DNA from 3 places in the Streptomyces sp. 12E genome. Region 3 is predicted to be linked to each of the others. Evidence: riboswitches for the same ligand, from Rfam matches in the RefSeq annotation. Region 3 holds a riboswitch; each other region holds the start of a gene.
The links. Region 3 has a riboswitch for cobalamin ahead of ACZ8ZB_RS28135 (ABC transporter substrate-binding protein). Riboswitches for the same ligand answer to the same signal wherever they lie in the genome.
Positions count from the first base shown of each region.

Region 1: linked by a shared signal. The riboswitch ahead of ACZ8ZB_RS07970 (cobalamin biosynthesis protein) and the one ahead of ACZ8ZB_RS28135 (ABC transporter substrate-binding protein) in region 3 are both predicted to bind cobalamin.
Region 2: linked by a shared signal. The riboswitch ahead of ACZ8ZB_RS22745 (ribonucleoside-diphosphate reductase subunit alpha) and the one ahead of ACZ8ZB_RS28135 (ABC transporter substrate-binding protein) in region 3 are both predicted to bind cobalamin.

Region 1 is NZ_JBVNCJ010000001.1:1,684,889-1,695,255, reverse strand. It holds gene ACZ8ZB_RS07985 (putative cobaltochelatase) at 1-1,851, opposite strand, end outside; gene cobN (cobaltochelatase subunit CobN) at 1,848-5,501, opposite strand; gene ACZ8ZB_RS07975 (cobyric acid synthase) at 5,498-7,009, opposite strand; gene ACZ8ZB_RS07970 (cobalamin biosynthesis protein) at 7,006-7,947, opposite strand; cobalamin riboswitch at 8,069-8,206, opposite strand; gene ACZ8ZB_RS07965 (hypothetical protein) at 8,361-8,582, opposite strand; gene ACZ8ZB_RS07960 (inorganic phosphate transporter) at 8,623-9,876, opposite strand; gene ACZ8ZB_RS07955 (class II aldolase/adducin family protein) at 10,039-10,367, shown strand, end outside.
Region 2 is NZ_JBVNCJ010000001.1:4,872,614-4,882,980, forward strand. It holds gene def (peptide deformylase) at 1-560, shown strand, start outside; gene cyc1 (epi-isozizaene synthase) at 780-1,865, shown strand; gene ACZ8ZB_RS22725 (bifunctional albaflavenone monooxygenase/terpene synthase) at 1,862-3,232, shown strand; gene ACZ8ZB_RS22730 (helix-turn-helix domain-containing protein) at 3,252-4,214, opposite strand; gene ACZ8ZB_RS22735 (hypothetical protein) at 4,308-4,532, shown strand; gene ACZ8ZB_RS22740 (ribonucleotide-diphosphate reductase subunit beta) at 4,557-5,570, opposite strand; gene ACZ8ZB_RS22745 (ribonucleoside-diphosphate reductase subunit alpha) at 5,570-7,930, opposite strand; cobalamin riboswitch at 8,054-8,230, opposite strand; gene ACZ8ZB_RS22750 (GNAT family N-acetyltransferase) at 8,243-8,749, opposite strand; gene mctP (monocarboxylate uptake permease MctP) at 8,823-10,367, opposite strand, start outside.
Region 3 is NZ_JBVNCJ010000001.1:6,122,325-6,132,691, forward strand. It holds gene ACZ8ZB_RS28105 (DEAD/DEAH box helicase) at 1-1,655, shown strand, start outside; gene ACZ8ZB_RS28110 (SWIM zinc finger family protein) at 1,652-3,739, shown strand; gene ACZ8ZB_RS28115 (ArsR/SmtB family transcription factor) at 3,753-4,118, opposite strand; gene ACZ8ZB_RS28120 (roadblock/LC7 domain-containing protein) at 4,336-4,710, opposite strand; gene ACZ8ZB_RS28125 (ABC transporter ATP-binding protein) at 5,054-5,839, opposite strand; gene ACZ8ZB_RS28130 (FecCD family ABC transporter permease) at 5,836-6,951, opposite strand; gene ACZ8ZB_RS28135 (ABC transporter substrate-binding protein) at 6,948-7,973, opposite strand; cobalamin riboswitch at 8,002-8,179, opposite strand; gene ACZ8ZB_RS28140 (class I SAM-dependent methyltransferase) at 8,233-8,982, opposite strand; gene ACZ8ZB_RS28145 (MFS transporter) at 8,951-10,219, opposite strand; gene ACZ8ZB_RS28150 (ATP-grasp domain-containing protein) at 10,212-10,367, opposite strand, start outside.

The DNA.
Region 1 (10,367 bases), 4.4 Mb from region 3:
CTCGGCGGCGAACAACCGCGCCGCACGCGAGGCCAGCGCGACCGGCTCCGGCCCACCGGTGGCCCGCCCGTCGGTCACCACCACGACCAGCGCCCGCCGCGCCGGGTCCCGCAGCCGCTCCACCCGCAGCACGTCGTGCGCCTTGAGCAGCCCCGCCGCCAGCGGGGTCCGCCCACCGGTCGGCAGCGACTCCAGCCGCGCCGCCGCGGCGTCCACCGACGACGTGGGCGGCAGGGCGACATCGGCCGCCGCCCCCCGGAAGGTCACCAGACCCACCTTGTCCCGCCGCTGGTAGGCGTCGAGCAGCAGCGACACCACGGCACCCTTCACGGCACTCATCCGCTGCCGCGCGGCCATGGACCCGGAGGCGTCCACCACGAACAGCACGAGGTTCGACTCACGCCCCTCGCGGGTGGCCTGCCGCAGATCGTCCCGCCGCACCACCAGCCCCGGCCCGGACCGCCCCCGCGCCCGCTGGTGCGGAGCCGCCGCCCGCACGGTGGCGGCCAGGTGCAGTTTGGTCAGCGCGCCGCTCGGGCGTCGCGCCCCCGTGGTCCGCCCGTGCTCGGTGCGCGCCCGCGACCGCCGCCCGGCGGCGCCCTCACCGATCCCGGGCACGCTCAGCACCTTCGTGCGGAACGGTTCGGCGGCGCCCACGGGCGACCGCTCACCGGAACCGGCGCCCGCAGGCTGCGACCGCCCGGACTCCTCGACCTCACCGGCCTCGGGTGACGTCCCCGCGTCACCGCCCTCGGGACCGTCGGCGGGCGGCTGCCCACCACCCCCGTCGGGCCCGTCCGGCCCGTCCGGCCCGTCCGGGTCGGTGTCGGGCTCGTCGTCGCCCCCGAACTCCTCCAGCGTCTCGTCGAGCTTGTCCTCGTCGAGGCCCGGCGCGTCGAACGGGTTCCGCCTCCGCCGGTGGGGGAGGGCCAGCAGCGCGGCCTGCCGAACGTCCTCGGCCAGTACGTCCGTCCGCCCGGCCCAGGCGGCCAGCGCGGTCGCCGTGCGCGCCATCACGATGTCGGCCCGCATGCCGTCCACCTCGAAGGCCGCGCAGGTCGCCGCGATCTGCCGCAGCGCCCCGTCCCCGAGCCGCACCGACGGCAACAGCTCCCGCGCCGCCACGATCCGCGCCCGTACGGCGGCCTCCTCCTCGGCCCACCGCGCGGCGAAGGCGGCGGGGTCGTCGTCGTACGCGAGCCGACGCCGGACGACCTCCACCCGCTGGTCGGGTTCGCGCGAGGCGGCCACCTCGACGGTCAGCCCGAACCGGTCGAGGAGCTGCGGCCGCAGCTCACCCTCCTCCGGATTCATGGTCCCGACGAGCAGGAAGCGTGCCGCGTGCCGTACGGAGACACCCTCGCGCTCGACGTACGAGGCGCCCATGGCGGCAGCGTCGAGCAACAGGTCGACCAAGTGGTCGTGCAACAGGTTGACTTCGTCGACGTAGAGGATCCCGCGGTGCGCCTGCGCCAGCAGACCCGGCTCGAACGCCTTCACGCCCTCGGCCAGCGCCCGCTCGATGTCGAGCGCCCCGACGAGCCGGTCCTCGGAGGCGCCGACGGGCAGTTCGACCATGCGGGCGGGCCGTGCGGCACCGCCGCCGCTCTCGTGCGGACCGTCAGGGCAGCCGGGGTCCGGGGCCGCGGGGTCGCAGGAGAACCGGCAGCCGGGCACCACGGCCACCTCCGGCAGCAGCGCCGACAGGGCGCGCACCGCCGTCGACTTCGCCGTGCCCTTCTCACCGCGCACCAGCACCCCGCCGACGGCGGGTGACACCGCGTTCAGCAGCAGCGCGAGCCGCAGGTCGTCCTGGCCGACGACGGCCGTGAACGGAAAGGGGGTGGTCACTGGTCGTCGCCCTCCAGATCGCCTTCGAGTTCCAGGTAGGTGGCGCGCAGCCGCTCCAGCGTGTCCGCGTCCGGCTCCGCCCACAGCCCGCGGTCGGCGGCCTCCAGCAGCCGCTCGGTGATGCCGCGCAGTGCCCAGGGGTTGGACTTCTTCATGAAGTCCCGGTTCTCCGCGTCGAAGACGTACTCCGCGCTGAGCTTCTCGTACATCCAGTCGTCCACGACCCCGGCCGTGGCGTCGTAGCCGAAGAGGTAGTCCACGGTCGCGGCCATCTCGAAGGCGCCCTTGTAGCCGTGCCTTCTCATCGCGCTCATCCAGCGCGGGTTGACCACACGGGCGCGGAAGACCCGGTGCGTCTCCTCGCCCAGCGTGCGGGTCTTCACCTGGTCCGGGGTGGCCGAGTCACCGACGTACGCCTCGGGGCTGGCCCCCGTCAGATGACGCACCATCGCGACCATGCCGCCGTGGTATTGGAAGTAGTCGTCGGCGTCGACGAGGTCGTGCTCACGTGTGTCGACATTCTTCGCCGCCACGGCGATCCGCTTGAACGCCGTCTCCATGTCCCCGCGCGCCGCCCGCCCGTCGAGCCCGCGGCCGTAGGCGTAGCCGCCCCAGACCGCGTACACCTCGGCGAGGTCCGCGTCCGACCGCCAGTTCCGCGCGTCGATCAGCGGCAGCAGTCCCGCCCCGTACGCCCCCGGCTTCGAGCCGAAGACGCGGGCCGTCGCCCGCCGCCGGTCGCCGTGCTCGGCGGTGTCCTCGTCCACGTGGGCGCGTACGTAGTTCCGGTCGGCCGGCTCGTCCAGCTCCGCCACCGCCCGCACCGCGTCGTCGATCAGCCCCACGACGTGCGGGAACGCGTCCCGGAAGAACCCGGAGATGCGGACGGTGACGTCGATGCGCGGCCGGCCCAGCTCCTCGAGGCCGACCACCTCGAACCCGGTCACCCGCCGCGACGCGTCGTCCCACACCGGACGGCACCCCAGCAGCGCCAGGATCTCGGCGATGTCGTCGCCCTGGGTGCGCATCGCGGAGGTGCCCCACACCGTGAGACCGACGGACTTCGGATACGCGCCCGTGTCCTGCAGGTACCGCTGCACCAGTGAGTCGGCGAGCGACTGCCCGACCTCCCAGCTCAGCCGCGAGGGAATCGCCTTGGGGTCGACGGAGTAGAAGTTGCGCCCGGTCGGAAGCACGTTGACCAGCCCGCGCGTGGGAGAGCCCGACGGCCCCGCCGGGACGTAACCGCCGTCCAGCGCACGCAGGATGTGTCCGATCTCGTCCGTCGTACGGGCCAGCCGGGGCACGACCTCCTCGCAGGCGAACCGCAGCACGGCCACCGCGTCGGGCAGTTCCGTGCCCAGTACCTCCCGTACCAGCGAGGGGACCGAGCCGGCCGCCCAGCCGCGCTCCTCCATCCCCTCCGCGAACCGTCGGCACAGCTGCTCCAGCAGGTCGATCGCGTCGGCACCCGTACGCGCGGGCCCGTCCACCAGCTCCGTCAGCTCCACCGGCACCTTCACCGGCGCGCCCGGCTCGGCCAGCAGCTCCTTCTCCACCAGCCCGAAGTGCGCGGCCAGCGCGGCCCGCAGACCCGGCAGCGCGTTCGCCCGCCCGCCCCACACCTGTGAGGCGCGCAGCACCGCCAGGACGAGGTTCACGCGCGGCTCGCCGACCGGGCCGCCGCCGAGGACGTGCAGGCCGTCCCTGATCTGCACGTCCTTGATCTCGCACAGATAGCCGTCGATGTGCATGACGAACTCGTCGAAGTCGTCGTCGTCCGGCTGGTCGTCCACGTGCAGGTCGTGGTGGAGTTCGGCGGCCTTCACCAGCGTCCAGATCTGCGCCCGTACCGCCGGCGCCTTCGCCGGGTCCAGGTCGGAGACCAGCGCGTACTCGTCGAGCAGCTGCTCCAGCTTCGCGAGATCACCGTAGGTGTCGGCCCGCGCCATCGGCGGCACCAGGTGGTCGACGACCGTGGCGTGCCCGCGCCGCTTGGCCTGCGTGCCCTCGCCGGGGTCGTTGACGATGAACGGGTAGATCAGCGGCAGGTCCCCGAGCACCGCGTCCGGCGCGCACCCCGCGCTCAGGCCCAGCCCCTTGCCCGGCAGCCACTCCATCGTGCCGTGCTTGCCCATGTGCACGATCGCGTCGGCGCCGAAACTGTTCTCCAGCCAGCGGTAGGACGCCATGTAGTGGTGCGAGGGCGGCATGTCGGGGTCGTGGTAGATCGCGATCGGGTTCTCCCCGAAGCCGCGCGGCGGCTGGATCATGACGACGACGTTCCCGAACCGCAGCGACGCGAGCACGATGTCCTCGCCGTCGACGTACAGCGAGCCCGGAGGCTCGCCCCACGCCTGACGCATCCCGTCCCGCAGCTCCGGGTCCAGCTTCTCGAACCAGGCCCGGTAGTCCGCCAGCGGCACCCGCGCGGGCGCGGCGGCCAGCTGCTCCTCGGTCAGCCACTCGACGTCGTGGCCGCCGGCCTCGATCAGCCGGTGGATCAACTCGTCCCCGTTGTCCGGATATTCGGTCAGGGAATAGCCCGCCTCCCGCAGCGCGTCCAGCACCCGCACCGCCGAGGCGGGGGTGTCGAGCCCCACCGCGTTGCCGACGCGCGAGTGCTTCGTCGGGTACGCGGTGAAGACGAGCGCGAGCTTCTTCTCGGCGTTCGGCTTGTGCCCCAGCCGGGCGTGCCGCACGGCGATCCCGGCCACCCGCGCGGCCCGCTCCGGGTCGGCGACGTACACCGGGACGTCGTCGGGGCCCTGCTCCTTGAAGGAGAACGGGACGGTGATCAGCCGGCCGTCGAACTCGGGGATGGCGACCTGCATCGCCGCGTCCATGGGGGACAGGGCGGCGTCGGACTCCTCCCACGCGGCGCGCGAGGAGGTGAGGCAGAGCCCCTGCAGCACCGGCACGTCCAGGTCGGCGAGCGCCCCGACGTCCCAGGCCTCCTCGTCACCGCCCGCCGACGCCTGCGAGGCGTGCGTGCCGCCGGCCGCGAGCACGGTGGCGACCAGGGTGTCGGCCTTCGCCAGCAGCCCGTACAGCTCCGGGTCGGCGCCGCGCAGCGAACCGCAGTACACGGGCAGGGCGTTGGCGCCCCGCGCCTCGATCGCGTCGCACAGCGTGTCCACGAAGGCGGTGTTGCCGCTCAGTTCGTGGGCGCGGTAGAAGAGCACGCCGACCGTCGGGCGGCCCTGTTCCAGGGCGCGCTCGCCGTGGACGCCGTACTCCGGCATCTTCCGCGGCTCCTCGAAGCCCTCGCCGGTCAGCAGCACGGTGTCCGACAGGAACCGGGCCAGCTCGGTCAGGTTCTCCGGGCCGCCCTCGACGAGGTACCGCAGCGCCTGCGCCACCACACCGGCCGGCACCGTCGACTCGGCCATGAGCTCCGCGTCCGGCACGGTCTCCCCGCCGAGCAGCACCGCCGGGATCCCGGACGCTCTCAGCGCGGCGAGCCCGTCCTCCCAGGCGCGCTTGCCGCCCAGCAGCCGTACGACGGCGAGGTCCGCCCCGTCCAGCAGCGCGGGCAGCTCGTCCGCCACGTCCACGCGGGTCGGGTTGCCGATCCGGTAGGAGGCGCCGGAGGCACGGGCCGCCAACAGGTCCGTGTCGGCGGTCGACAACAACAACACAGTGCTCATGCGGGCGCTCCCGGTGGAATGAAGGGCAGTCCTTGTGGCGCGCCGGACTCGATGAGCCGCCACAGCGCGTCCGTGTCCGCGTGCTGTTCGATCAGGTCGCCGAGCCGGTCGAGCTGCTCCTCGCGCAGCGCGGCGAACGAGGTGTCGGGGGCCGGTACGAAGCGGCGGCCCGCGGCGGCGGCCACCTCGCGCAGGAAGGCCCGCCGGAAACCGTCCGACTCCAGCGAGCCGTGCCAGTGCGTTCCCCAGGTCTGCCCGACCCGGCAGCCGTCCAGGAAGGCTTCGCCTCCGAGGACTTCGGCGACCCCGTGATGGATCTCGTACCCCTCGACGGGTTCCCCGAGGGCCCGGCCGGCGGGCCGGGTGAGCGTCTTCTCGCGGGCGAACCGCACCCGCACGGGCAGGACGCCGAGCCCGTCGACGTGCCCCGCGCGGCTCTCGACCTCGTCCTCGATGTGTTCGCCGAGGATCTGGAAGCCCCCGCAGATCCCCAGCACGGGCCGTCCCTCGGCCGCCCGCCGCCTCAGCGCGTCCGCCAGCCCGCGCTCCCGCAGCCACCGCAGCGCCCGCACGGTCCCGCGGGTGCCCGGTACGACCACGAGGTCGGCGTCGGCGAGCTCCTCGGGCCGGTCCACGAACCGCACCACGACACCCGGTTCGGCGGCGAGCGCGTCCACGTCCGTGAAGTTGGACATCAGCGGCACCGCGCACACGGCGACCCGCAGCACGTCCTCACCGACCGGCGCGGCCACCGCGGACTCCCGCACGGCGCCGCGCAGCGACACCCTCAGTCCGTCCTCCTCGTCGATGCCGAGCCCGTGCCGGAACGGCAGCACGCCGTACGTCCGCCGCCCGGTCAGACCGTGCAGCATGTCGAGACCGGGTTCCAGGAGCGACACATCACCCCGGAACTTGTTCACCAGGAACCCGGCGACCAGCTCCTGGTCCTCGGGGGAGAGCAGTGCGACGGTGCCGAAGAAGGAGGCGAAGACGCCGCCCCGGTCGATGTCGCCGACCACGAGGACCGGCAGCCCGGCGTTCCGGGCGATCCCCATGTTCACGATGTCGGTGCGCCGCAGATTGATCTCGGCCGGGCTGCCGGCCCCCTCACAGATCACCGCGTCATACGTGCCCCGCAACCGCTCCAGACAGTCCAGCACCGTGCCGAGGAGCCGTTGCTGCCGCCCGCCGTGGTAGCCGCGCGCGCTCATCTCGCCGACCGGCCTGCCCAGCAGCACCACCTGGCTGGACCGCTCGCCGCCCGGCTTGAGCAGCACCGGGTTCATCAGCGCGGTCGGCTCGATCCGGCAGGCCTGGGCCTGCATGGCCTGTGCCCGCCCGATCTCGGCGCCCTCCCGCGTCACGAACGAGTTCAGCGACATGTTCTGCGCCTTGAACGGCGCGACCTTCACGCCGCGTCGCACCAGCCACCGGCAGATCCCGGCGGTCACCACGCTCTTGCCGGCGTCCGAGGTGGTCCCGGCGACCAGCAGCCCTCCACCGCTCATGACGCACGTCCCTTCATGACGCTCCGTACGGCGACGCCGGCCCCGAGCGCGAGCCAGCCGACCCGTCGTGAGAGCCGTACCGCCCGGTCGATGTCGGACACGGCCACGGCACGCCCGCCGCCGCCCAGGACGGGCCGGTGTTCGACCCGCCCGCCGTAGGAGAGGGTCCCGCCGAGCCGTACGCCGAGCGCGCCCGCGAAGGACGCCTCGACGGGCCCGGCGTTGGGGCTCGGGTGCTTCGCCGCGTCCGCGCGCCACGCCCGCACGGCCCCGCGCGGATCCGGCCCCGCGAGCGCGGCGAGCACGGCGGTCAGCCGCGCCCCCGGCCACCCGGCGACGTCGTCGAGGCGGGCGGAGGCCCAGCCGTAGCGGCGGTAACGGGGGGACTTGTGGCCGACCATCGCGTCCAGCGTGTTGACGGCCCGGAACCCGAGCAGTCCCGGCACCCCGGCGACGGCGCCCCACACCAGCGCGCCCACCACGGCGTCGGAGGTGTTCTCGGCGACGGACTCGACCACCGCGCGGGCGATCCCGTCGGCGTCCAGGGCCTGCGGGTCCCGGCCGCACAGGTGCGGCAGCCGTGCCCGGGCCGCCTCGACGTCCCCGGCCTCCAGCGCCCGTCCGATGGTGCGGGCCTCCCGGGCCAGCGAGGTCCCGCCGACGACGGCCCAGGTGGCGACACCGGTCAGGGCGACGGAGGCGGCGGGGGAGGAGCGCACGAGGCGTGCGGCCAGGCTCCCCAGCGCGACGGCCCCGCCGACGCACACGGCGGTGTGCACCGCGCCCCGGCCCCGGTCGTCCCGCCACAGCACCCGTTCCACGGCAGCCGCGGCCCGCCCGAAAGCGGCGACCGGATGTCCCCGGCGGGGATCGCCGAGCAGCAGGTCGCCGAGGAGGCCGGCGGCGGCGCCGTACGCGAACACGCGATCGGCACCCATGGGTCAGCCGGTGACGGAACCGGAGGGAGCGGCCCCGAAGCGGGGCGGGGTGTCGCTGATCGACCTCGGCAGGCAGCCGCGCATGGCGTTATGTCCTCACTCAGGGTGTCCGCGCCCTGGTTCGACGAGACCGGCGGTGAGAGTTCCTGGCTCCCGGGGTGTTCACCCCGGTGACAGTGGCGGGACCGCGCCGGAATCGCACCGGCTTCCTCTCCTGCCGCCGTAGTGGCTGAGGCAGTCCACCACGGTCCCGGAAGAGCCGTCAACTTGCCGTTGACCTGCGAGGCTGAAGTGTGCTGAGGCCCACAGAGGGGCTCCGGCGGGTGAACCCCGGGCGGGGACGCGTACACGCGGGCGGGCGGTGCGGGAGCCGGGGCTCCCGCACCGCCCGCCCGGACGGGTGCGGCCTGTGATCAGGCCATGATCAGGTAGATGCCGTATCCCACCGCCGCCGCGCACGCCGCGAAGCAGGCGTAGGCGCCGCTGACCGCCAGGGCCGCGGACCGGCCCTGGGCGGCGGACCGCTCGCGGCGGGACAGGCCGTTGATGCCGAGGGTGAACAGGCCCACCAGGGCCACGGTGACCACGAGGCTGACGCCGAAGACGGAGCCGAGGGCCGCCCAGTCGATCTTCACGGTGCTCTTCTTCCTTCGTACCGGATCTGCCGGGCCGCGGTCAGACGGTGGTCGTGGCCGACGGGGCCGCCGGATCGGCGGGCGCCGGCGCCGGGATGGTGGCCGAGAGGTCGTCGGGCACGGTGCCCGCCGGGGGCGGGGTCACCGCGGCCATCGCCTGCGTCACCACGCCGGACGGCTCCGCCTCCGGTGCCTCGTGGTCGTTGACGTTGGTGTGGTCGACGACCTCGCGCCGGGAGATCTTCCAGATCGCCGCGCTGGAGGCGACCAGGAAGACGGCCACGAGGGCGGTGCCCCAGCTGCCGAAGCCGCAGATCCACTCGGCGAGCGCCGCGACCAGGGCCGCCGCGGGCAGCGTCAGGCCCCAGGCGACGAACATCCGGGTGGCCGTCGACCAGCGGACGACACCGCCCTTGCGGCCCAGGCCCGCGCCCATCACGGAACCGGAAACGGAATGCGTGGTGGAGAGGGAGAAGCCGAGGTGCGAGGAGGCCAGGATGACCGTCGCGGCGCTGGTCTGGGCGGCGAAGCCCTGCTGCGGCTGGAGGTCGGTCAGGCCCTTGCCCATGGTGCGGATGATGCGCCAGCCGCCGAGGTAGGTGCCGAGCGCGATGGCGATGCCCGCGGAGAGGATGACCCACAGCGGCGGGTCGGAGTCGGGGGCGACGGCGCCGCCGGCGACCAGGGCGAGGGTGATGATGCCCATCGTCTTCTGGGCGTCGTTGGTGCCGTGGGCCAGGGAGACCAGGCCCGCGGAGGCGATCTGCCCGGCGCGGTAGCCCTTCTCGGAGGCCTTGCTGTCGGCCCCCCGTCCCAGGCGGTAGGTCAGCCGGGTCGCGAACATCGCGGCGAGTCCGGCCACCAGCGGGGCGGCGATCGCGGGGATCAGGACCTTGGTGACCAGCACGTCGCCGTGCACCGCGCCGAGGCCGGCGGAGGCGACGGTGGCGCCGATCAGACCGCCCATGAGGGCGTGCGAGGAGCTGGACGGCAGACCGACCAGCCAGGTCAGGAGGTTCCAGAGGATCGCGCCGACCAAGGCGGCGAAGATGACCTCGGGACGGATGCCGGACTCGTCGACGAGTCCTTTGGAGATCGTGTTGGCGACCTCCACCGAGAGAAAAGCACCGACGAGGTTCAGGACGGCGGACATGGCCACCGCAGCCTTGGGCCTCATCGCACCGGTCGAAATGGTCGTTGCCATCGCGTTCGCGGTGTCGTGGAAACCGTTCGTGAAATCGAACGCGAGTGCGGTTACCACCACAATCGCGAGGATCAGCGAGAAGCTTTCCATTTACCCAGGCAATCGTTCGAGGTCATTGGCTGGTCGAATGTAGGTAACCAGGGTGAACGGAAGATGAACTGGAACGGGCATCGTGGTGACCGTAAGAGGGGGTGGGCGCTCCGCCGGATGGCGGTGCCGCGGTGACGGGGGGCCGCCTGGCAGGATCACGGCATGGCTGAACGGCGAGGGGACGTGCGGGAGGCGGGGGACGCCCGGGACATGAGCGAGGAGGAGGCGCGCGCCTGGACGGAACTCGTCGGGACCGCGCGCCGGACCGTCGCCGACGGACTCGTCGTCGGCACCTCCGGCAACGTCTCGGTGCGGATCGGCGGGACCGTCCTGGTCACGCCGTCGGGGGTGCCGTACGACCGGCTGACGCCGGACGACGTGACGGGCGTCGACCTCGCCGGCCGGCAGGTCCTCGGCTCGCTCGTCCCCACCAGCGAGCTGCCCGTGCATCTCGCGGTGTACCGCACGACCGGCGCGCGCGCCGTCGTGCA
Region 2 (10,367 bases), 1.2 Mb from region 3:
GCGAGGCGGCGTGGCGGGAGCGCGGCACCTCGCGCCCGATCACCGTGGTCGGCAACCCGGTGCTGCACCAGGAGTGCGAGGACGTGACGGACTTCGGCGACGAGCTCCAGCAGTTGGTCGCCGACATGTTCGCCAGCCAGCGCACCGCCGAGGGCGTGGGCCTGGCCGCCAACCAGATCGGCGTGGGCAAGAAGGTCTTCGTCTACGACTGCCCGGACGACGAGGGCGTGCGGCACGTCGGTGTGCTCTGCAACCCCAAGCTGGTCGAACTGCCCGCCGAGAGGCGCCGGCTGGACGACAGCAACGAGGGCTGTCTGTCGGTGCCCACGGCGTACATGCCGCTGGCCCGTCCCGACTACGCCGAAGTGACCGGCCAGGACGAGAAGGGCAACCCCGTCCGGGTGCGCGGCACCGGCTACTTCGCACGGTGTTTGCAGCACGAGACCGACCACCTCTACGGCTACCTCTACATCGACCGGCTGTCCAAGCGCGAACGCAAGGACGCGCTGCGGCAGATGGCCGAGAACGAGCCGCGTTACCCCGTGGTGGCCAACGACTGACCGTCCTCCGGGAGCCCTCCCTCTCCTCGCCGCCGGCGTCCGATCGAGCACTCCTTCGATCGGGCGCCGTTCGTCTGTGCGTCCCCTGTCGTGGTGAAAGAAGCAAATCCGGTCCCAGAACGGTCAGTTGTGGTGCTGAATAGAGGTGCGGGGATACGCACGGCGTGCGCCCGGCTCGGGGCGGGCGCACGCCGACTGGCGGCAGAGAGGGGTTTGTTCGTGCATGCGTTGACACACGGCACCACATCGACACCGACCACCATCGCAGTTCCACCGGCGCTGTCCCTTCCGGTGATCGAGGCGGATTTTCCCCGGCAACTCCACCCGTATTGGCCGCGACTCCAGGAGAAGACCCGGGCATGGCTGCTCGAAAAGCGGCTCATGCCGGCGGACAAGGTGGAGGAATATGCCGATGGCCTGTGCTACACCGACCTCATGGCGGGCTACTACGTAGGCTCCCCCGACGACGTCCTGCAGGCGATAGCGGACTACAGCGCGTGGTTCTTCGTCTGGGACGACCGGCACGACCGTGACGTCGTCCACGGCCGCGCCGCCGCCTGGCTGCGGCTGAAGGACCGGCTGCACAGGGCACTCGACAGCCCCGGTGACCACCTGGGTCACGAGGACCCCGTGGTGGCGGGGCTCGCGGACAGCGTGGAGCGGCTGTACGCGTTCCTGCCGGGCGGCTGGAATGACCGGTTCGCCCGGCACTTCCACGAGGTGATCGAGGCGTACGACCGGGAATTCCGCAACCGCACGGAGGGGATCGTCCCCACCGTCGAGGAGTACCTGGAACTGCGCCGGCTCACCTTCGCGCACTGGATCTGGACCGATCTCCTGGAGCCGAGCGCGGGCAGTGAACTGCCGGACGAGGTACGGCAGAACCCCGCCTACCGGAAAGCGGCACTGCTCAGTCAGGAATTCGCCGCCTGGTACAACGACCTGTGTTCACTGCCGAAGGAGTTGGCGGGCAGTGAGGTGCACAATCTCGGCATCAGTCTCATCATCCACGAGAAACTCACACTCGAGGAGGCGATCGCGGAGGTGCGGCGTCGCGTCGAGGAATGCATCAGTGAATTCCAGGGCGCCGAAAGGGACGCCTTGCGTTTCGCGGACACCCTCGACGACGGCACGGTGGGAGGAAAGGAAACGAGCGCCGCCGTACGCGCCTGCGTCGGCAACATGCGGAACTGGTTCAGCTCCGTCTACTGGTTCCACCACGAGTCCGGCCGGTACCGGGTCGACAGCTGGGACGACCGGTCCACACCCCCGTACGTCACCAACGAAGCGGCAGGTGAGTCATGAGCGTCGAGTCGGCGAACCCCAGGGCGGCCGGGGCACCCCCGCTGCGCGAGCCCCCCGTGGCAGGCGGAGGAGTGCCCGTCCTCGGCCACGGCTGGAGACTGGCACGTGATCCGCTGTCCTTCATGTCCCGGCTGCGCGACCACGGCGACGTCGTGCGCCTCAAGCTCGGCCCGAAGACGGTGTACGCCGTCACCACCCCCGCACTCACCGGGGCGGTGGCGCTGAGCCCCGACTACATCATCGCCGGACCGCTGTGGGAGTCCCTGGAGGACCTGCTCGGCAAGGAGGGCGTCGCCACCGCCAACGGCCCGCTGCACCGGCGCCAGCGCCGCACCATCCAGCCCGCGTTCAAGCTCGACGCCATTCCCGCGTACGGGCCGGTCATGGCGGAGGAGGCGTACGCGCTCGTGGAGCGCTGGCGCTCCGGGGAGGTGCTGGACGTCACGGCGGAGTCCTTCCGCGTGGCCGTCCGGGTCACCGCCCGCTGCCTGATGCGCGGCAGTTCCGTGGACGCCCGGGCGGAGCGCGTCTGCGCCGACCTCGCCACCCTGTTCAGCGGCATGTACCAGCGCATGGTGGTACCGCTCGGACCGCTTTACCGGGTTCCGCTCCCGGCCAACCGGGAATTCAACCGCGCGCTGGCCGATTTGCATGTCCTGGTCGACGAGATCGTCGCCGACCGACGGGCGAGCGGTCAAAAACCGAACGATTTGCTGACGGCTTTGCTGGAGGCGCGGGACGAGAATGGCGAGCCCATAGGGGAACAGGAGATCCACGACCAGGTCATCGCCATCCTCACCCCCGGCAGCGAAACCGTCGGAGCCACGATCATGTCGCTCCTCCTGGTTCTCACCGAGCACCCGGAAGTCGGTGACAAGATCCGCGAAGAGGTGAAAACCGTCGTGGGCGACCGCCCGGTCGCATTCGAGGACGTCCGAAAGCTGACGTACACCGCGAATGTCGTCGTCGAAACCCTGCGGCTGTACCCGGCCGTATGGATATTGACCCGTCGCGCGGTCACCGACACGGAACTCGGCGGATACCGCATTCCCGAGGGCGCGGACCTCATCTACAGCCCGTACGCGATCCAGCGCGACCGGCGGTCGTACGAGCGGCACGAGGAGTTCGACCCCGACCGCTGGCTCCCCGAGCGGGCGGGGAACGTGCCCAAGTACGCGATGAGCCCGTTCAGCGTGGGCAACCGCAAGTGCCCCAGCGACCACTTCTCGATGGCCGAACTCACGCTCGTCACCGCGGTGGTCGCCTCCGCCTACCGCTTCGAGCACACGCCCGGCTCCGACCCGCGGCCCCGGATCGGCATCACGCTCCGGCCGCGCGGCCTGCGGCTGCGGGCGGTACCACGCTGACCGGCCGCGCGGCGCGCGTTCAGGCGGCCTCCGGGCCCCTGAACGTGCGCCGGTAGGCGTGCGGGGTGGTACCGACGGCACGGGTGAAGTGGTGGCGCAGCGCCGCGGCGTTGCCGAAGCCGGTACGGCCCGCGATCGCGTCCACCGTCTCGTCCGTCGCCTCCAGCAGGTGCTGGGCCAGCAGCACCCGCTGGCGCAGGATCCAGCGGTAGGGGGTGGTGCCGGTCTCCTGCTGGAAGCGGCGGGCGAAGGTGCGCGGCGACATGCGGGCGCGGGCGGCGAGCTGCTCGACGGTGGTCTCCTGGTCGAGGTGCCGCTCCATCCACACCAGCACGTCGGAGACGGTGTCGCCCCCGGACCGCGGCAGCGGGCGCTCGATGTACTGGGCCTGCCCGCCGTCGCGGTGCGGGGGCACCACCATGCGCCGGGCGATCCTGTTGGCGACCTCCGAGCCCTGCTCCTTGCGCACCAGGTGCAGACAGGCGTCGATGCCGGCGGCGGTTCCCGCGGAGGTGATCACCGGGTCCTCGTCGACGTAGAGCACATCCGGCTCGACCGTCAGATGGGGGTGCCGCCTGGTCAGCTCCTCCGCGTGCTTCCAGTGGGCGGCGGCGCGCCGGCCGTCGAGGAGTCCGGCGGCGGCGAGGACGAACACCCCGGAGCAGACGCTCAGCACCCGCGCGCCCCGGTCCACGCCCCGGCGCAGGGCGTCCAGCAGCTCGGGCGGGAAATCCCGGGAGACGTAGGAGGCGCCGGCGGGCACGGCGATGAGGTCGGCCGTCTCCAGGCGCTCCAGACCGTGCTCGACCTGGAGGGAGAAGCCCGTGTTGGTGCGCACCACGGGACCGTCGGCCGAGACGACGGCGAAGTCGTGGACCGGTAGGCCGTCGTCGCTGCGGTCGACGCCGAAGACCTCGCAGACGACGCCGAGTTCGAAAGGATTCACACCGTCGAGGAGGACGGCGGCCACATTCCGGAGCATGGCTCCAGTGTGCCGCGCCCCTGGCAGTAAATCGAGGGTGTACGGCAGTCCTGCCACTGTCGGTAAGGAGTGTCGGGCGGGACAGTGGTGTCCATGGATACGACGCAGAGGGAAGCACTGACCGCGATGGTGGCCGTTCTCGGCCTGTTCGTCTTCATGACCTGGCCCGCCCTGCTCGGCATCGTGCGCGAGCGGCGGATCGACCGGCAGATCGAGCGGGCCGGGGCCGCCCGCGCCGCCGCCGAGCGCCGTGGCGTACCGGCCGCCGCCCGCCCGGCGTGCGGCGCCGCCTCACACCGCACCGCAAGGGCGGCGTGAGACGGCGCCGGGGCGCACGGCGTCCTAGAAGTCCTCGTCCAGGTCGACCGTGCCCTCCACGGCGACCTGGTACGCGGACGGGCGCCGCTCGAAGAAGTTCGTCAGCTCCTGCACGCCCTGGAGCTCCATGAAGGAGAACGGGTTCTCCGAGCCGTACACCGGGGCGAAGCCCAGCCGCACCAGCCGCTGGTCGGCGACGCACTCCAGGTACTGCCGCATGGACTCGGTGTTCATGCCCGGCAGCCCGTCCCCGCACAGGTCACGCGCGAACTGCAGCTCCGCCTCGACCGCCTCGCGCAGCATGTCGGTGACCTGCTGACCGAGCTGCTCGTCGAACAGCTCCGGCTCCTCCTTGCGCACGGTGTCGACCACGTCGAAGGCGAAGGACATGTGCATCGTCTCGTCGCGGAACACCCAGTTGGTGCCGGTCGCCAGACCGTGCAGCAGGCCCCGGCCGCGGAACCAGTAGACGTAGGCGAACGCCCCGTAGAAGAACAGGCCCTCGATGCACGCGGCGAAGCAGATCAGGTTCAGCAGGAAGCGGCGGCGGTCCGCCTGCGTCTCCAGCCGGTCGATCTTCTCCACCGAGTCCATCCACCGGAAGCAGAACTCGGCCTTCTCCCGGATGGACGGGATGTTCTCCACGGCCGCGAAGGCCGCCGCCCGGTCGTCCGGGTCGGGCAGGTACGTGTCCAGCAGGGTCAGGTAGAACTGGACGTGCACCGCCTCCTCGAACAACTGCCGCGACAGGTACAGCCGCGCCTCCGGGGAGTTGATGTGCTTGTACAGGGTCAGCACCAGGTTGTTCGCCACGATCGAGTCGCCGGTCGCGAAGAACGCGACCAGCCGGCCGATCAGGTGCTGCTCCTCGGGGCTGAGCTTCGCCAGGTCGGCCACGTCCGAGTGGAGGTCCACCTCCTCCACGTGCCAGGTGTTCTTGATGGCGTCCCGGTAGCGCTCGTAGAAGTCGGGGTAGCGCATGGGGCGCAGGGTCAGCTCGAAGCCCGGGTCGAGCAGGTTCTTGGTTTCGCTGGTCATCACTGGCAGGCCTCGCAGGACTCGGGGTTTTCCAGGGAGCAGGCGACGGCATCGGGGTCGGCCGCCTGCCGGACGGGGACGGTGGTCCGGGCCGCCGCGCGGGCGATCCGGGTCGCCGGGCGGGAGCGCAGGTAGTACGTGGTCTTCAGGCCCTGTCTCCAGGCGTACGCGTACATCGAGGAGAGCTTGCCGATGGTCGGCGTCTCCAGGAACAGGTTCAGCGACTGGGCCTGGTCGAGGTACGGAGTGCGGGCGGCGGCCATGTCGATCAGACCGCGCTGCGGGATCTCCCAGGCGGTGCGGTACAGCCGCCGCACGTCCTCGGGGATCCACGCGAGGCCCTGCACGGAGCCGTTGGCTTCGCGCAGTGCCTCACGGGTGCGGGCGTCCCACACGCCGAGCCGCTTCAGGTCGTCCACCAGGTACGAGTTGACCTGGAGGAACTCGCCGGACAGCGTCTCGCGCTTGAACAGGTTGGACACCTGCGGCTCGATGCACTCGTACACGCCCGCGATCGACGCGATGGTGGCGGTGGGCGCGACCGCGAGGAGCAGCGAGTTGCGCATCCCGACGGAGGCGATCCGCGTGCGCAGCGCCGCCCAGCGCTCCGGCCAGGTGAGCTCGACGTCGTAGTGGTCGGGGTGCAGCACGCCCCGGGCGGTACGGGTCCTCTCCCAGGCCGGGAACGGGCCGCAGCGCTCGGCGAGGTCGGCGGAGGTCTCGTACGCGGCGAGCATGATCCGCTCGGCGATCCTCGTGGACAGGGCCTTCGCCTCCGGGGAGTCGAAGGGCAGCCGCAGCTTGAAGAAGACGTCCTGCAGGCCCATGACGCCGAGACCGACGGGGCGCCACTTGGCGTTGGAACGGCCCGCCTGCTCGGTCGGGTAGAAGTTGATGTCGACGACCCGGTCGAGGAACGTCACGGCCGTGCGCACCGTCTCGTCGAGGCGCTCCCAGTCGACGTCCCCGTCCGCCACGAAGGCGCCGAGGTTGACCGACCCCAGGTTGCAGACCGCCGTCTCCCCGTCGTCGGTGACCTCCAGGATCTCGGTGCACAGGTTCGAGGAGTGGATGACGTGACCCGGCTCGGCCGTCTGGTTCGCCGTGCGGTTGGCGGCGTCCTTGAAGGTCATCCAGCCGTTGCCGGTCTGCGCGAGGGTGCGCATCATGCGGCCGTACAGCTCGCGGGCCGGGAGGGTCTTCTTCGCCAGGCCCGCCGCCTCGGCGGCCCGGTACGCAGCGTCGAACTCCTCGCCCCACAGGTCGACCAGTCCGGGCACGTCCGCCGGGGAGAACAGCGACCACCGCCCGTCGGCGTCCACCCGGCGCATGAACTCGTCCGGCACCCAGTGCGCGAGGTTCAGGTTGTGCGTGCGGCGGGCGTCCTCGCCGGTGTTGTCGCGCAGCTCCAGGAACTCCTCGATGTCGGAGTGCCAGGTCTCCAGGTAGACCGCCGCCGCCCCCTTGCGCCGCCCGCCCTGGTTCACGGCGGCGACCGAGGCGTCGAGCGTCTTCAGGAACGGGACGATGCCGTTGGAGTGCCCGTTGGTGCCGCGGATCAGCGAACCCCGGGCGCGGACGCGGGAGTAGGACAGGCCGATGCCGCCGGCGTGCTTGGAGAGGCGGGCGACCTGGTGGTAGCGGTCGTAGATCGAGTCCAGCTCGTCCTTGGGGGAGTCGAGGAGGTAGCAGGACGACATCTGCGGGTGCCGCGTGCCGGAGTTGAACAACGTGGGGGAGGAGGGCAGGTAGTCCAGACGACTCATCAGCCCGTAGAGCGCGGTGACCTCGTCCAGGGAGCGCGCGCTGTCGTCCTCGGCGAGTCCGGCGGCGACCCGCAGCAGGAAGTGCTGGGGCGTCTCGACGACCTTGCGGGTGACCGGGTGCCGCAGCAGGTAGCGGCTGTGCAGGGTGCGCAGGCCGAAGTAACCGAAGCGGTCGTCGGCCCCGGGGTCGATCAGCGCGTCCAGGCGGACGGCGTGCAGCCGGACGAACCCGGCGGTCCGGTCGGCGATCAGGCCCTCGCGGTGCCCGGTCGCGACCGACTCGGTGAACGAGGTGACGCCCTGTGAGGCGGCCTCGGCGCGGATGGAGACGGTGAGCAGCCGGGCGGCGAGCCGGGAGTAGGCCGGGTCCTCGGAGATGAGCCCGGCCGCCGCCTCGGTGGCCAGCTCCCGCAGCTCCGCCGCGTCGGCGGAGGCGGACCGGCCGCGCAGCGCGGCGGCGGCGACCCGGCCGGGGTCGGCGTCCGGCAGGTCGGCGGTCAGCTCGGTCAGGGTCCGCAGCAGCGCGGCACCGGGGCCGCCGCTCTCCTCGGTCACGTCGGTCGCTGAGGCCGGATCGGCTGGCGCGATGGTCACGTGGGGCTCTCCCTCGCTCGGCACGGGGCCTCGAGGAGGGCAGGGGGCAGCACACGAGCGCACACGGCGTCGCGTCCACCGGCCCATTCCGCGAGGCCCGGACGTCCAGGCACCCGGACCGGACGGCCGGGCGCACTGTCGGCAGGTCCTCGGACTGACGCCCGTGCGCGCACCTCGGCGAGGGCGGGCATGGGTACACCGTTGCGGGACAGTTCCGGATTCACACCGGATTCCCCTGCGACGACAGCGAGCATGAGCATACATCTTGTGTCAGGCGCCGCCGACAACCCCATATGTTGTGTCGCGGAGGTGTCAGAGCGTCAACTCGTAAGCGAGGAGGGTGATGTCGTCCAGCTCCGGCAGGGGGTTCCAGTCGCGCTCCGGGGAGCGGGTGAAACCGAGCCGCTCGTAGACGCGGTGGGCGGCACGCATGGTGCGCTGGGTCGACAGCACGACCCGTCCGCACCCCTCGACGGCCCGCGCCCGGTCCACACAGGCGCGCACCAGGGCCTCCCCGGCGCCCCGCCCCCGCCCCGCACGGGCGACCGCGAGCATCCGGATCTCCGCCTCGCCCGGCCGCGCCATGTCGGCCATCGGGCCGGGACCCGGCACGAAGGTCACTCCGCCCAGCACCGTCCCGTTCGCCACGGCGACCAGCACCTCGGCGGCGGCCGCCCGCTTCCCCACGTCCCGCAGCTCCCCGAGGTAGGGGTCGCTCCCCCCGAAGTCCAGCAGTCCGTCCAGCAGATAGGCCTGGGCGGTGATCTCACCGAGCTCTTCGTGCTCGCCGGGTTCCACCGGCCGGATGACGATGTCCATGAGCGGAGTGTGCCGGACGGGTACGACGACGGGCCGCCGGTTTTCCCGGCGGCCCGTCGTCGTACCCGTCGCGTCAGTGGGCGCTGCCCGCCGTGGCCGGCGGAAGCTCCGCCTGGACGCCGGGGTCGCCCGCGTCCGCCGTGTAGTCCTCCGGCTTGGTCCGGTCGACGCCCTCGGGCGCCTTGAGGGCCCGCATGACGAAGGTCAGCACGACCGTGACCAGGACGTTGAGCACGAACGCGGTGAGGCCGATGTAACCGATCTCGCCGATGCCCGGGATCTCCTTCGACGACCCGCCGAAGTGCTTCTGCGTCGGCGAGGCCACCCCGTACGCGGCGACCGTGCCGTAGACCATGCCGACCGCCCAGCCGCCGATCAGCGCCCAGCGGTGGAACCAGCGGGTGAACAGACCGCCCACCAGCGCCGGGAAGGTCTGCAGGATCCAGATGCCGCCCAGCAGCTGGAAGTTGATGGCGACCGTCTTGTCCATGGTCAGGACGAAGGCCAGCGCGCCCACCTTCACCAGCAGGGACACGGTCTTGGAGACCTGGGTCTCCTGCTTCGGTGTCGCGTCCGGCTTGATGAAGTCCTTGTAGATGTTGCGGGTGAAGAGGTTCGCCGCCGCGATCGACATGATCGCCGCCGGCACCAGCGCGCCGATGCCGATCGCCGCGAAGGCCACGCCCGCGAACCAGTCGGGGAACATGTTCTCGAACAGCTGCGGGATCGCCAGCTGGCCGTTGCTGACGTTGACCCCGGCCGCGATCGCCATGAAGCCGAGCAGCGCCAGCAGGCCCAGCATCAGGGAGTACAGCGGCAGGATCGTGGTGTTGCGGCGGATCACCTCACGGCTGCGCGAGGACAGCGTCGCGGTGATCGAGTGCGGGTACATGAACAGCGCGAGCGCCGAGCCGAGCGCCAGCGTGGCGTACGTCCACTGGCCCGCCTCGCCCGGTACCAGCGCCCCGCGCGGGGCGCCCGTGGCCGGGTTGGTCTGGCTGTACGCCTCGCTCGCGGAGGCGAAGATCTCGTCGAAGCCGCCCAGCTTGATCGGGATGTAGATGATCGCCACCGCGATCACGAGGTAGATCAGCGTGTCCTTGACGAACGCGATCAGCGCGGGCGCCCGCAGACCCGAGGAGTACGTGTACGCCGCCAGCACACCGAAGGCGATCAGCAGCGGCAGGTCCTTGACGAACCAGTTGGTGTCCTCGCCGCCGCCGACGCCCATCACGTCCAGCACGGCCTGGATGCCGACCAGTTGGAGCGCGATGTACGGCATCGTGGCCAGGATGCCGGTGACCGCGACGGCCAGCGACAGCCCCTTGGAGTCGAACCGGCCGCACACGAAGTCGGACGTCGTCACATAGCCGTGCCGGTGCGACACCGACCACAGCCGGGGCAGGAAGGTGAAGATCAGCGGGTACACCAGGATCGTGTACGGCACCGCGAAGAAGCCGGCCGCGCCCGCCGCGTAGATCGCCGCTGGCACGGCCACGAAGGTGTACGCGGTGTACAGGTCGCCGCCGAGCAGGAACCAGGTGACCCAGGTCCCGAAGGACCGCCCGCCCAGTCCCCACTCGTCGAGGCTGTGCTCGTTCTCGGCCTTGCGCCAGCG
Region 3 (10,367 bases):
CCGAGGCCCACCGTCCGGTCGTACGGCTGCGCGACCGGTGGGTGCTGGTCGACCCCGGCCTCGTCCGCAAGGCCCGCAAGCGGGACCTGGGGCTGCTCGACCCGGTCGACGCGCTGTCCGTCGCCCTCACCGGCCACGCGGAGATCGACGGGGAGACGGTCGAGGCGGTGCCGGCCGGCGCCCTCGCCGCCCTCCGCGACCGCCTGACCGCCGGGGTGCGGCCCGCCGAGCCTCCGCCCGGCCTCGACGCCACCCTGCGCGACTACCAGCTGCGGGGCCTGGCCTGGCTGGACCTCATGACCTCCCTCGGCCTCGGCGGCTGCCTCGCCGACGACATGGGCCTGGGCAAGACCGTCACCCTCATCGCGCTGCACCTGAAGCGGGCCCGCACCGAGCCGACCCTGGTGATCTGCCCGGCCTCGCTGCTCGGCAACTGGCAGCGGGAGATCACCCGGTTCGCACCCGGCGTCCCCGTGCGCCGCTTCCACGGCCCGGACCGCACCCTGGACGGCCTCGACGGCGGTTTCGTCCTCACCACCTACGGCACCATGCGCTCCGCCGCCCCGGAGCTGGCCGGGCGGGCCTGGGGCATGGTCGTCGCCGACGAGGCGCAGCACGTCAAGAACCCCCACTCCGCGACCGCGAAGGCGCTGCGCACGATCCCGGCCCCCGCGCGGGTGGCGCTCACCGGCACCCCCGTGGAGAACAACCTCTCCGAGCTGTGGGCCCTCCTGGACTGGACGACCCCCGGACTCCTCGGCCCGCTGCAGTCCTTCCGGGCCCGGCACGCGCGCGCCGTGGAGACCGGCGAGGACGAGGAGGCCGCCGAGCGCCTCGCCCGCCTGGTCCGCCCCTTCCTGCTGCGGCGCAGGAAGTCCGACCCCGGAATCGTCCCCGAGCTGCCGCCCAAGACCGAGACGGACCACCCCGTACCGCTCACCCGCGAGCAGGCCGCGCTGTACGAGGCCGTGGTGCGCGAGTCGATGCACGCCATCGAGAGCGCGCGGGGCATGGGCCGGCGCGGACTGGTGCTGAAGCTGCTGACCTCGCTCAAGCAGATCTGCGACCACCCGGCGCTCTACCTCAAGGAGGAGCACGCGCACGCCGGAGGCGACCGGCTCGCGGCCCGTTCCGGGAAACTCGCCCTGCTGGACGAGCTGCTGGACACCCTGCTCGCCGAGGACGGCTCCGCCCTGGTCTTCACGCAGTACGTCGGGATGGCCCGCCTGATCACCGCGCACCTCGCCGGGCGCGCGGTCCCCGTCGACCTCCTCCACGGCGGTACGCCGGTGGCGGAGCGGGAGCGCATGGTGGACCGCTTCCAGAGCGGCGCGACCCCGGTCCTGGTGCTCTCCCTCAAGGCCGCCGGCACCGGCCTGAACCTCACCCGCGCGGGCCACGTCGTCCACGTCGACCGCTGGTGGAACCCCGCGGTGGAGGAACAGGCCACCGACCGCGCCTACCGCATCGGCCAGACCCAGCCGGTCCAGGTTCACCGCCTGGTCACCGAGGGCACGGTCGAGGACCGCATCGCCGAGATGCTGGAGTCCAAGCGCGCCCTCGCCGACGCGATCCTCGGCGCCGGCGAGTCGGCCCTCACCGAGCTGTCCGACCGCGACCTGTCCGACCTGGTGTCCCTGCGGAGGCCGGCATGACCCCCCGCCCCTCCGACGAGGTCCGCGAGGCCCTGCGCGCCGCCCGCGCCCGGACCACCCGCGAACCGGCGGCCCCGGACGCACCGGAGCACCGGCCCGCTCCGGACCGGCCGGCCGCCCCGGCCCCCGGACGGCCCGACGGCCCCCCTCACCCCGGCCGCGGATCCCGCCCGGGCGACGCGGCCCGCGAGGCGCTGCGGCAGGCGGTGCGGGCCCGGCGCGGTGCGCAGGAGCCCGCCGGTGCGGCGGAACCGGACCACGAGGACCCGGGCGCACCGGCGGAGGGCGGGGCGCCTTTCGGAGAGGAGCCCCACGGCGACGCTCCGCCCCCTGCCGACCCGTCGTCCGGGAACCCCGGGAACCCCGGAAACCCCGGGGACACAGCGGTCGCTGCCGCCGGAGAGCACGCGCTCCCGCGCCCCGGGGACATCGCGCGGGAGGCGCTGCGCTCCGCGCGTGAGGAGGCGCTGCGGGCGCGCCCGGCACCCGGCGGCCGTGCGACGGACGCCGAGCCCCGTGCACGACGCGCCCCCGCGCCCCTGGTCCCGCGCACGACCCGCGGCGACCGGGCCGCCGACGCCCGGGCCCGTGAGGTACGGGAGTCGCTCGCGGACGCCTTCCGCATGCCCGGACCGGACCCGCGGACCGACGCCGCCCCCGGCCGGGGCGGCGCCCCCGCGACGCCTGACGACGCGCGCCCGCCCGGCGGCCTTCCGGCCCCCCGCGCCCGGGACGGGGCCGCGGAGGACGCCGGCACACGTCCGTCCCGCACCCCGCGGGACACCGCACCGCCCGCACCCGTCGCCCCCCGCTCCATGGCCGCCCCCGCCCGCGACGGCGATCTGCGCCGCACCTTCCCGGCGTTCCCGCCCCGTGCCTCGGACGGCGAGGGCTTCGCCGGGACCTGGTGGGGCGACGCATGGGTCACGGCGCTGGAGGAGGGGGCGCTGGACGCCGCCCGACTCGCCCGCGGACGCGGGTACGCCGGGCAGGGACACGTCGACGCCGTCACCGTCACGCCGGGACTCGTGCTCGCGTACGTGCGGGGCAGCCGCCCGCGGCCGTACCGCGTACAGGTGCGGCTGCGGACGTTCACGGACGCCGACTGGGAGCGGTTCCTGGACGCCGCCGCCGACCGCCCCGGCCACATCGCGGCGCTGCTGGACAAGGAGATGCCCCCGTCCCTCGCCGACTGCGGGGTCCCGCTGCTGCCCGGTCCCGGCGACCTCGCCCCGCAGTGCAGCTGTCCCGATGCCGGCCACCCCTGCAAGCACGCCGCCGCCCTCTGCTACCAGACGGCCCGGCTGCTCGACGCCGACCCGTTCGTGCTGCTCCTGCTGCGCGGACGCGGTGAGCGCGAGGTGGTCGACGCGCTGTCCCGGCTCAGCGCCGCCCGCGCGGCCCGCGCCGCCCAGGACAAGGAACCGGAACCCCTGCCCGGCCTCCGGGCGGCCGAGGTCCTCGCCCGACGGGACCGCGCCCTCCCCCCGCTCCCGGCCCCGCTGCCCCCGCCGCCGCACCCCGAGCAGCCGCCCGCGTACCCCGCGTCCCCGGGCGGACCGGACCCGTTCGCGCTGGACCAGCTGGCCACCGACGCCGCCGCCCGCGCACACGCCCTGCTCACCACAGGCCGCGACCCGGTCGGCCGGCTCACCCTCTGGCAGGACGCGGTGCGGCTCGCCGCCGTCCGCCCCGGCTCCGGTCTGACCGGGGCGACGCGCGCGCTGTACTCCTCCCTCGCCAGAGCGGCCGGCCGCACCCCCGCCGAGCTGGCGCGCGCGGTCGCCGCCTGGCGTCAGGGCGGGCCGGCGGGCCTCGCCGTCCTCGAGGAGCCCTGGGACCCGCCGGCCGGCCGCTTCGACCGCGCCCGCCCGCTCCTCCTCGCCGCCGACCTCCCCGCCTTCCGCCCCTGGCGCAACCACCTGACCCACCCCCGGGGCCACGTCCAGCTCCGCCTCGGCCGCGACCACCTCTGGTACGCCTACGAGTCCGAGCCGGGCCACGACGACTGGTGGCCCCGCGGCACCCCCGACCCGGACCCCGTGGGCGCTCTGACCGGTCTGGACGCGCCGGGCGACCTGTGACGGCCCCGGGGCCTCAGCCCCGCCCGCTCCGGGGCGCCGGCGGCAAGGGCGCGTCGCTCTGCCGGAGTTCGGCCAGGAGCTCGCTCTGCCCGGCCAGCAGTTCGGTGAGGATTCGGCGGGCCGCGCGGAGCAGTTCGGCGACGTCGCCACCGGCGAGGGCGTACCGGACGGTGGATCCCTCCCGGACCGAGACGACGATGCCGGACCTCCTGAGCACGGCCAGTTGCTGCGAGAGGCTGGACGGCTCGATGTCGATGTCGGCGAGCAGGTCCCGCACCGGCACGGGCCCGTGCTGCAGCAGCTCCAGGACCCTGATGCGCACAGGGTGTCCCAGCATGCGGAAGAACTCCGCCTTGGCCTGGTAGAGGGGGACTCGCATGGGCGCGCACTCCCTGCCGCGTCGGGGATGTTCTCCACCGTGCGGCGACGCCCCGCGAACGCGCCGCCGCACGATGTGCCGTCTTTCCGGACCGGCCCTTCCGCGCCGGTCCTTCTCGCCCGGCGCGGCGCGCATCCGCGGATGGGGATCATGTCGATGTGGTGACTTGAAGAATTCTTCACATCGTGGGCGCGCGTCGGCCGGGACCCGGAGGCGTTCAGACTTCCAGCTGTTGCTCGGTCCGCTTGAGCTGGTGGCGGGCCATCGCCAGGTTCGACCGTGACTTGTCGAGCACGAGGTACAGGAACAGACCGTTGCCGCTGCGGCCGGTGACCAGCCGGATGAGGTGGTACTGGCTGTCGAGGGTGATGAGGATGTCCTCGATCTGGCTGGTCAGCCCCAGCAGTTCCATGGTGCGCACCTTGGCCCGGATGACGTCCGTGTTGCCGGCGGCCGCGACGGTCAGGTCCAGGTCCTTGCCCCCGCCCAGCGTCCCCAGGGCCATGCCGCTGGAGTAGTCGACGAGGGCCGCTCCGAGGGCCCCTTCGACGACGGTCATGACTTCCTTCAACGACACTTCCACAGTTGCCATGGACGTCTCCCTCTTCGGTCTTCTCGTGGGTTGCGTCGGCCTGCACGGGGCGGCGCCTCCCGCCCTGGCCGGTGGTGGCACCGTAGGCAGGCGGCACCGGCCCGGGAGGACGTGTTTTCCGGTATGACCATCCGACGATCGAAGGTGTGCGTCATGAACTGCCCTGTGATCGTGAGCGGTTCGCAAAGCTTCGCTCCCGCGGCATCGCGATCTCTCCCGGACGGCCGGCCCGACGACCACCGGGCGGGAGCCACCCGGAGGCCGGGGTCCCCGACCGCCTTTTCCGGGCCCGCGCCCGCTCATGCCCAGGCGGCGCGGGCGGGCAGGGGCACGGGCGGGCCCTTCAGCCGCGTGGTTCCCCGGGGAGGAACGTCACCTGCGGGGCGCCCGTGCGCGGATGGGTGGCGACTTCCGCCGCCACTCCGTAGACCTCGGCCAGAAGCTGCGGGGTGAGGATCTCGGCGGGCGGGCCGGAGGCGGTGACTTCGCCGTCGTGCAGGACGTAGAGGCGGTCGCAGTAGTAGGCGGCCAGGTTGAGGTCGTGCAGGGCGAGCAGCACGGTGGCGGGCAGGCGGCGCAGGGCGGCGAGCACGGACAGCTGGTGGCGGATGTCGAGGTGGTTGGTGGGTTCGTCGAGGACGAGGAGGGTGGGCTGCTGGGCGAGGGCGCGCGCGATGAGGACGCGCTGGCGCTCGCCGCCGGAGAGCCGGTCGAAGGGGCGGTCGGCCAGGTGGACGGCGTCGGCCGCCAGGAGCGCGGAGTCGATGATCTCGGCGTCCTCGGCGGTGTCGCCGGCGAGGAGCCGTTTGTGCGGGGTGCGGCCCATGGCGACGACCTCGCGGACGGCGAGGTCGAAGTCGGCCGCCGAGTCCTGGACCACCGCCGCCACGGTGCGGGCCAGTCGCCGCACCGGCAGCGCCCAGGCGTCGTCCCCGTCGACGCGTACCCGGCCGGTGTCGGGGCGCAGGACGCGGTAGACGGTGCGCAGGAGGCTGGACTTGCCGCTGCCGTTGGGGCCGACGAGCCCGATGGTCTCGCCCGGGCGGGCGGTCAGGGAGACGTCGTGCACCAGGCGGCGGGCTCCGGCGGTGAGCGTGACGCCGTCGACGCTCAGTTCGGTCGCGGTCATGCCGCTCCTCGGTCGGTGCCGCGCCGGGCGTCCCGGCGCATCAGCCATAGGAAGAACGGCCCGCCGCACAGGGCCGTGAGCACGCCGACGGGTATCTCCGTCGGCGCGGCGACCGTCCGTGCGGCGATGTCGGCCCAGACGAGGAAGACCGCTCCGCCGAGTGCCGCCGTCGGCAGGACCCGGCGGTGGTCGCCGCCGACGAACAGGCGCACGATGTGGGGCGTCATCAGGCCGACGAAGCCGATCGGTCCGGCCGCCGCGACCAGCACGCCCGTGACGAGGGAGAGCAGCACGAACAGCCGGGCGCGGAACCGGGCCACGTCCAGCCCCATCGTGGTGGCCGCCTCCTCGCCGGCCAGCAGCAGGTTGAGGTTGCGGGCCTGCGCCATGAGGACGCCGACACCGAGCAGCAGGACCGTGCTCGGCAGCCACAGGGTGCCCCAGCCGACCCCGCCGAGGCCGCCGAGGGTCCAGGCGAGGACCGCGCGGGCCTCGTTGCCCCGGCCGGTGGTGAGCAGCAGCAGGTCGAGGACCGCGGTGAGCACCGCCGCGACCGCCACCCCGGACAGCACCAGCCGCGCCGAGGTGATGCGTCCGCCGGTGCGGGCGGTGGCGTACACGAGCAGGAGCGCGCCCAGGGCGCCCAGGAAGGCGGCCGCCGGCAGGGAGGCCGGCCCGAAGAGGGCGACCCCGAACACGATCACGGAGACCGCGCCGAGCGACGCCCCCGAGGAGACGCCGAGCAGGTACGGCTCGGCGAGCGGGTTGCGCACCAGGGCCTGCAGCGCGGTGCCGATCACCGCCAGGCCGGCGCCGGTGACCGCACCGAGCAGCACCCGCGGCGCCCGTACGTCCACCACGATGGTCTCCCGGGCCCGCGACCAGTCCGGATCCTGCCAGTCGGCGCCCAGCGCGTGCGTCACGATGCCCCACACCTGGCCGGGCGGCACCTGGACGGAGCCGATCGCGAGGCCCGCCGTGGCGGAGACGACGAGCAGGGCGGTGAGGACGAGCAGCGTGACGGCCGACCTCGTACGGCCCGCTCCCGGCTCGTCGGCCTTCCGCCGTGGAACCGCCCGCTCGGTGGAGGAGTCGGTGGCGGCCCGGGTCACCGGAAGCTCTCGGGGTGCAGTCCGCGGGCCAGGTCCTCGACCGCGTAGGCCGAGCGGATGCCGACCAGGGTGGCGGTCAGCGGCAGGACGACGAACCGCTTGTTCCTGACGGCGGGCACGTCGGCGAGCGCGGGCTGGGAGAGCAGGAACTTCTTCTTCTCCTCCACGCTTCCGGCGCCGGCGTAGTCGTAGACGGCGATGACCTCGGGCCTGCGCTCGACGACCTGCTCCCAGGAGACGTCGCCGAAGACGTCGTCGAGGTCGGCGAAGACGTTCTCGCCGCCGGCCAGCCGGATCAGCTCGGTGCCCAGGCTCTTGCCGCCCGCGGTGAAGGCGCTCTTGTCACCGCTGTCGTAGACGAAGACGGACACCCCGGGCTCGCCCCCGACCTTGCCGGCGGCCTTGCCGACGCGGCCCTCGAGGTCGGCGACCAGCTCGTCGGCCCGGTCCGGGACACCGAAGATCCTGCCGATGGTGCGGATCTCGTCGTAGGTGTCCTTCATCGTCACCCGCTTCTCGCCGCAGTACTCGCGGTTGAGGTAGGTGTCGATGCCTGCGTCGGCGAACGCCTTGCGGGAGCGGCCCTCGTTCTCGGCGAAGGCGCTGCCGTAGCCTCCGTAGACGAGGTCCGGCTCGGCGTCCAGGACCTTCTCGAAGGACGGCTCCCTCTCCGCCAGCTCGGGGATCGCCTCGTAGTCCTTCTTCAGCTCGGGCAGGACGGCGGAGTCGGGGAAGGCCGTGCCGACCATGCGGTCCTTCAGACCGAGCGCGAGCATGAGCTCCGCCGGGTGCTGGTGGATGGTGACCACCCGCGCCGGCGGCTCGTCGTACGTCGTCCTCACGCCGCAGTTGTCGACGGTGACCGGGAAGCCCTCGGGCACGGCCGCGGTGGCCTTCGCGTCCCCGCCGCTCCCGTCGGACGAACCGCAGCCGGTGGTCAGCAGCACTGACGAAAGAGCCACGGCAGCGGCCGTGGCACGAAGGAACCCGTGCGTGCGGGCAGGGGTGAACAGCTGGGACACGTGAAGCCTCCTGGAGTCCGCGCTCCTCGGATCGGGCCCGCGACGGACCAGTGTCCTGACTCCCGGATCGACGTTCCCTCCGCCTTCCCGCGCGGTGCGCAGTGGCGTGTCGGAGGGGCGCTCCCCGGTCACAGTGGCGGGACCGTGCCGGATTCACACCGGCTTCCTGTCTCCCGTCGCGGCGATGACCAGGTGATCCTACGTTTGCTCGAGCCGATGGCCAAAGGGCGCGCGGACCCGGCCGCACGCCCCGCCTTCCTCACGCTTCGCGGACCGCCCGAAGGACGAGCCGCTCGGCACTCTCGTCGTAGGGGCGCCCGTCGAACCCGCCGAAGACCTCCACGTGGCCGAACCCCGCCTCCTCGACCATCCGCCGCAGCTCCACCGCGCTGTACACGAACCACGTCAAGGTGGCCCGCGTCACCCGCTCACCCCGGACCAGCACCCACTCGCTGCGCAGCCGCGCCCACTCGTCCAGCACGGTGTCGGTCTGCACCATCAGGTCGTCGCCCCGCCGCACCACCTTGGGCGGGGTGACCCTGCGGGCCAGGAGCTCCTTCCCGGCGAGGTCCAGGACGAGCGTGCCGCCGGGAGCCAGGCAGGTGTGCATGGTGCGCAGCACGCGCGCGTTGTCCGCGGGATCCTCGAAGTACCCGAAGGAGGTGAACATGTTGAGGACGACGTCGAAGCCGCCCGGTGCCTCGTACTCGCGGGCGTCGGCCCGTACGTAGGTCACCTCGGCACCGGCGTCGGCCGTCCGCTTGTGTGCCCGGTCCAGCATGGCCGGGCTCAGGTCCACTCCGGTCACGCGGTGACCGCGGCGGGCGAGCGGCACGGTGAACACCCCCGGCCCGCAGCACAGGTCCAGCACGCGCGACCCCTGCGGGAAGGCCAGCAGGGGAGAGGTGTCCAGCAATTCCTCGGCCTGCTCGTGGCGCTGCTCGGAGAAGAGGAAGTCGTGGAACTCGGTCCAGAAGTCATCGTCCTGGAATCCGCCCGTCCGTGTCATCGCGCGTCAGTGCTCCTTCATGGTCGCCGTCGGGGACAGGGCGCTGCGCCGTGTGACGGCGCAGCGTGAGCAGCAGAGGGGGAAGCAGCAGACACTGGGCGGCTGCCAGCAGCCAGAACCAGCCGGTGTGCCCGGCCCGTTCGCCGAGGCCGTACAACTGCCCGCCCAGCACGCCGCTCGCGCAGGCGCCCAGGCCCGCGGCCAGCCGCTGCTGGCCGAAGACCACGGCGTCGGAGCGGGGGCTGCGGCGCAGCGCCTCCAGGTCGTTCTTGAGGAACAGCACGATGTCGCCCAGCGTGATCAGCGCCCCGCCCGCCAGCAGTGCCGTCCGGGTACCGGCCGCCAGCACGGCCAGGCCCGCCGCCAGCCCCGTGAAGCCGACCGCGAGGGCGAGGGCGTACGGCATGCGCCGGATCAGGCCGGACGCGAGTGGCTGTACGACGATGACCAGCGTGAAGCAGAGCAGCAGCACCACGCTGTAGAACGCGCTGGAGGCGCGCTCGACGGCGTACACCGCCAGGAAGTGCTGGAAGTGGAAGTAGAGGTAGAAGGCGAGCGCGTTGGCGGCGAACGGCAGGAGTGCCACGCCGGCCAGGAGCCCCGAGGGGGCAGTGTCCTCCGGCCCGGCGGGGTGCTCCGTGGTTGTCCCTGGCAGTCGTGCGTGTCCCGCCGTGATCGCGAGGAACAGCGTCGTCACGGCCGCGAACAGCCAGCCGGGTGACGAGAGGACGAACGGCCCGGCGATCAGCGGGCCCACGGCCATGCCCGCGTTGAGTGCCGCGTTGCCCGCCGACAGGAACGCCGGGCGGCGCTCGTCGTCGACGCCGTGCACCAGGTACGCCTTGTTCGCGGGCAGGTAGAGCGCGGCACCGCAGCACGTCAGGACCAGCGCCCAGACCGCGAGGGTCGGCCAGCGCAGGGCCAGCAGGAGTCCGGCGAAACCGACGGTGCGCACGACGAGTGCCCACAGCATCGTGCGGCGCAGTCCGATCCGGTCCGCGAGGGCTCCGCCGACGATGCCGCCGGAGAACTGCACGAGCGATGCCACGGCCAGGACGACGCCGACCGTGCCGAGCCCCATCCCGAGCCGTTCGTGCAGGAACACCGACATGAACGGCAGGACCATGAAGCTGCCGAGCGGAATGAGGAACGAGCTGAGCAGGAGGAACCGCAGCGGGCCGGTGAGCGGAAACAGCGAGGCCCGCAGACCAGGTCCCCGAGTGGTGCGCTCACCCACCGGGCGCCTCCCGGCCGGCCGGGTCGGTGAGTACCCGCAGGGCGCCCGCGGCGGCCACCGCGCGGTGGGTGGCGAGTTCGGCGGTCTCCGCCTCGGCGTACACGATGCCCGCGTAGCCGCGGCTGTCGCCGAGGTGCTCGATGAGGTC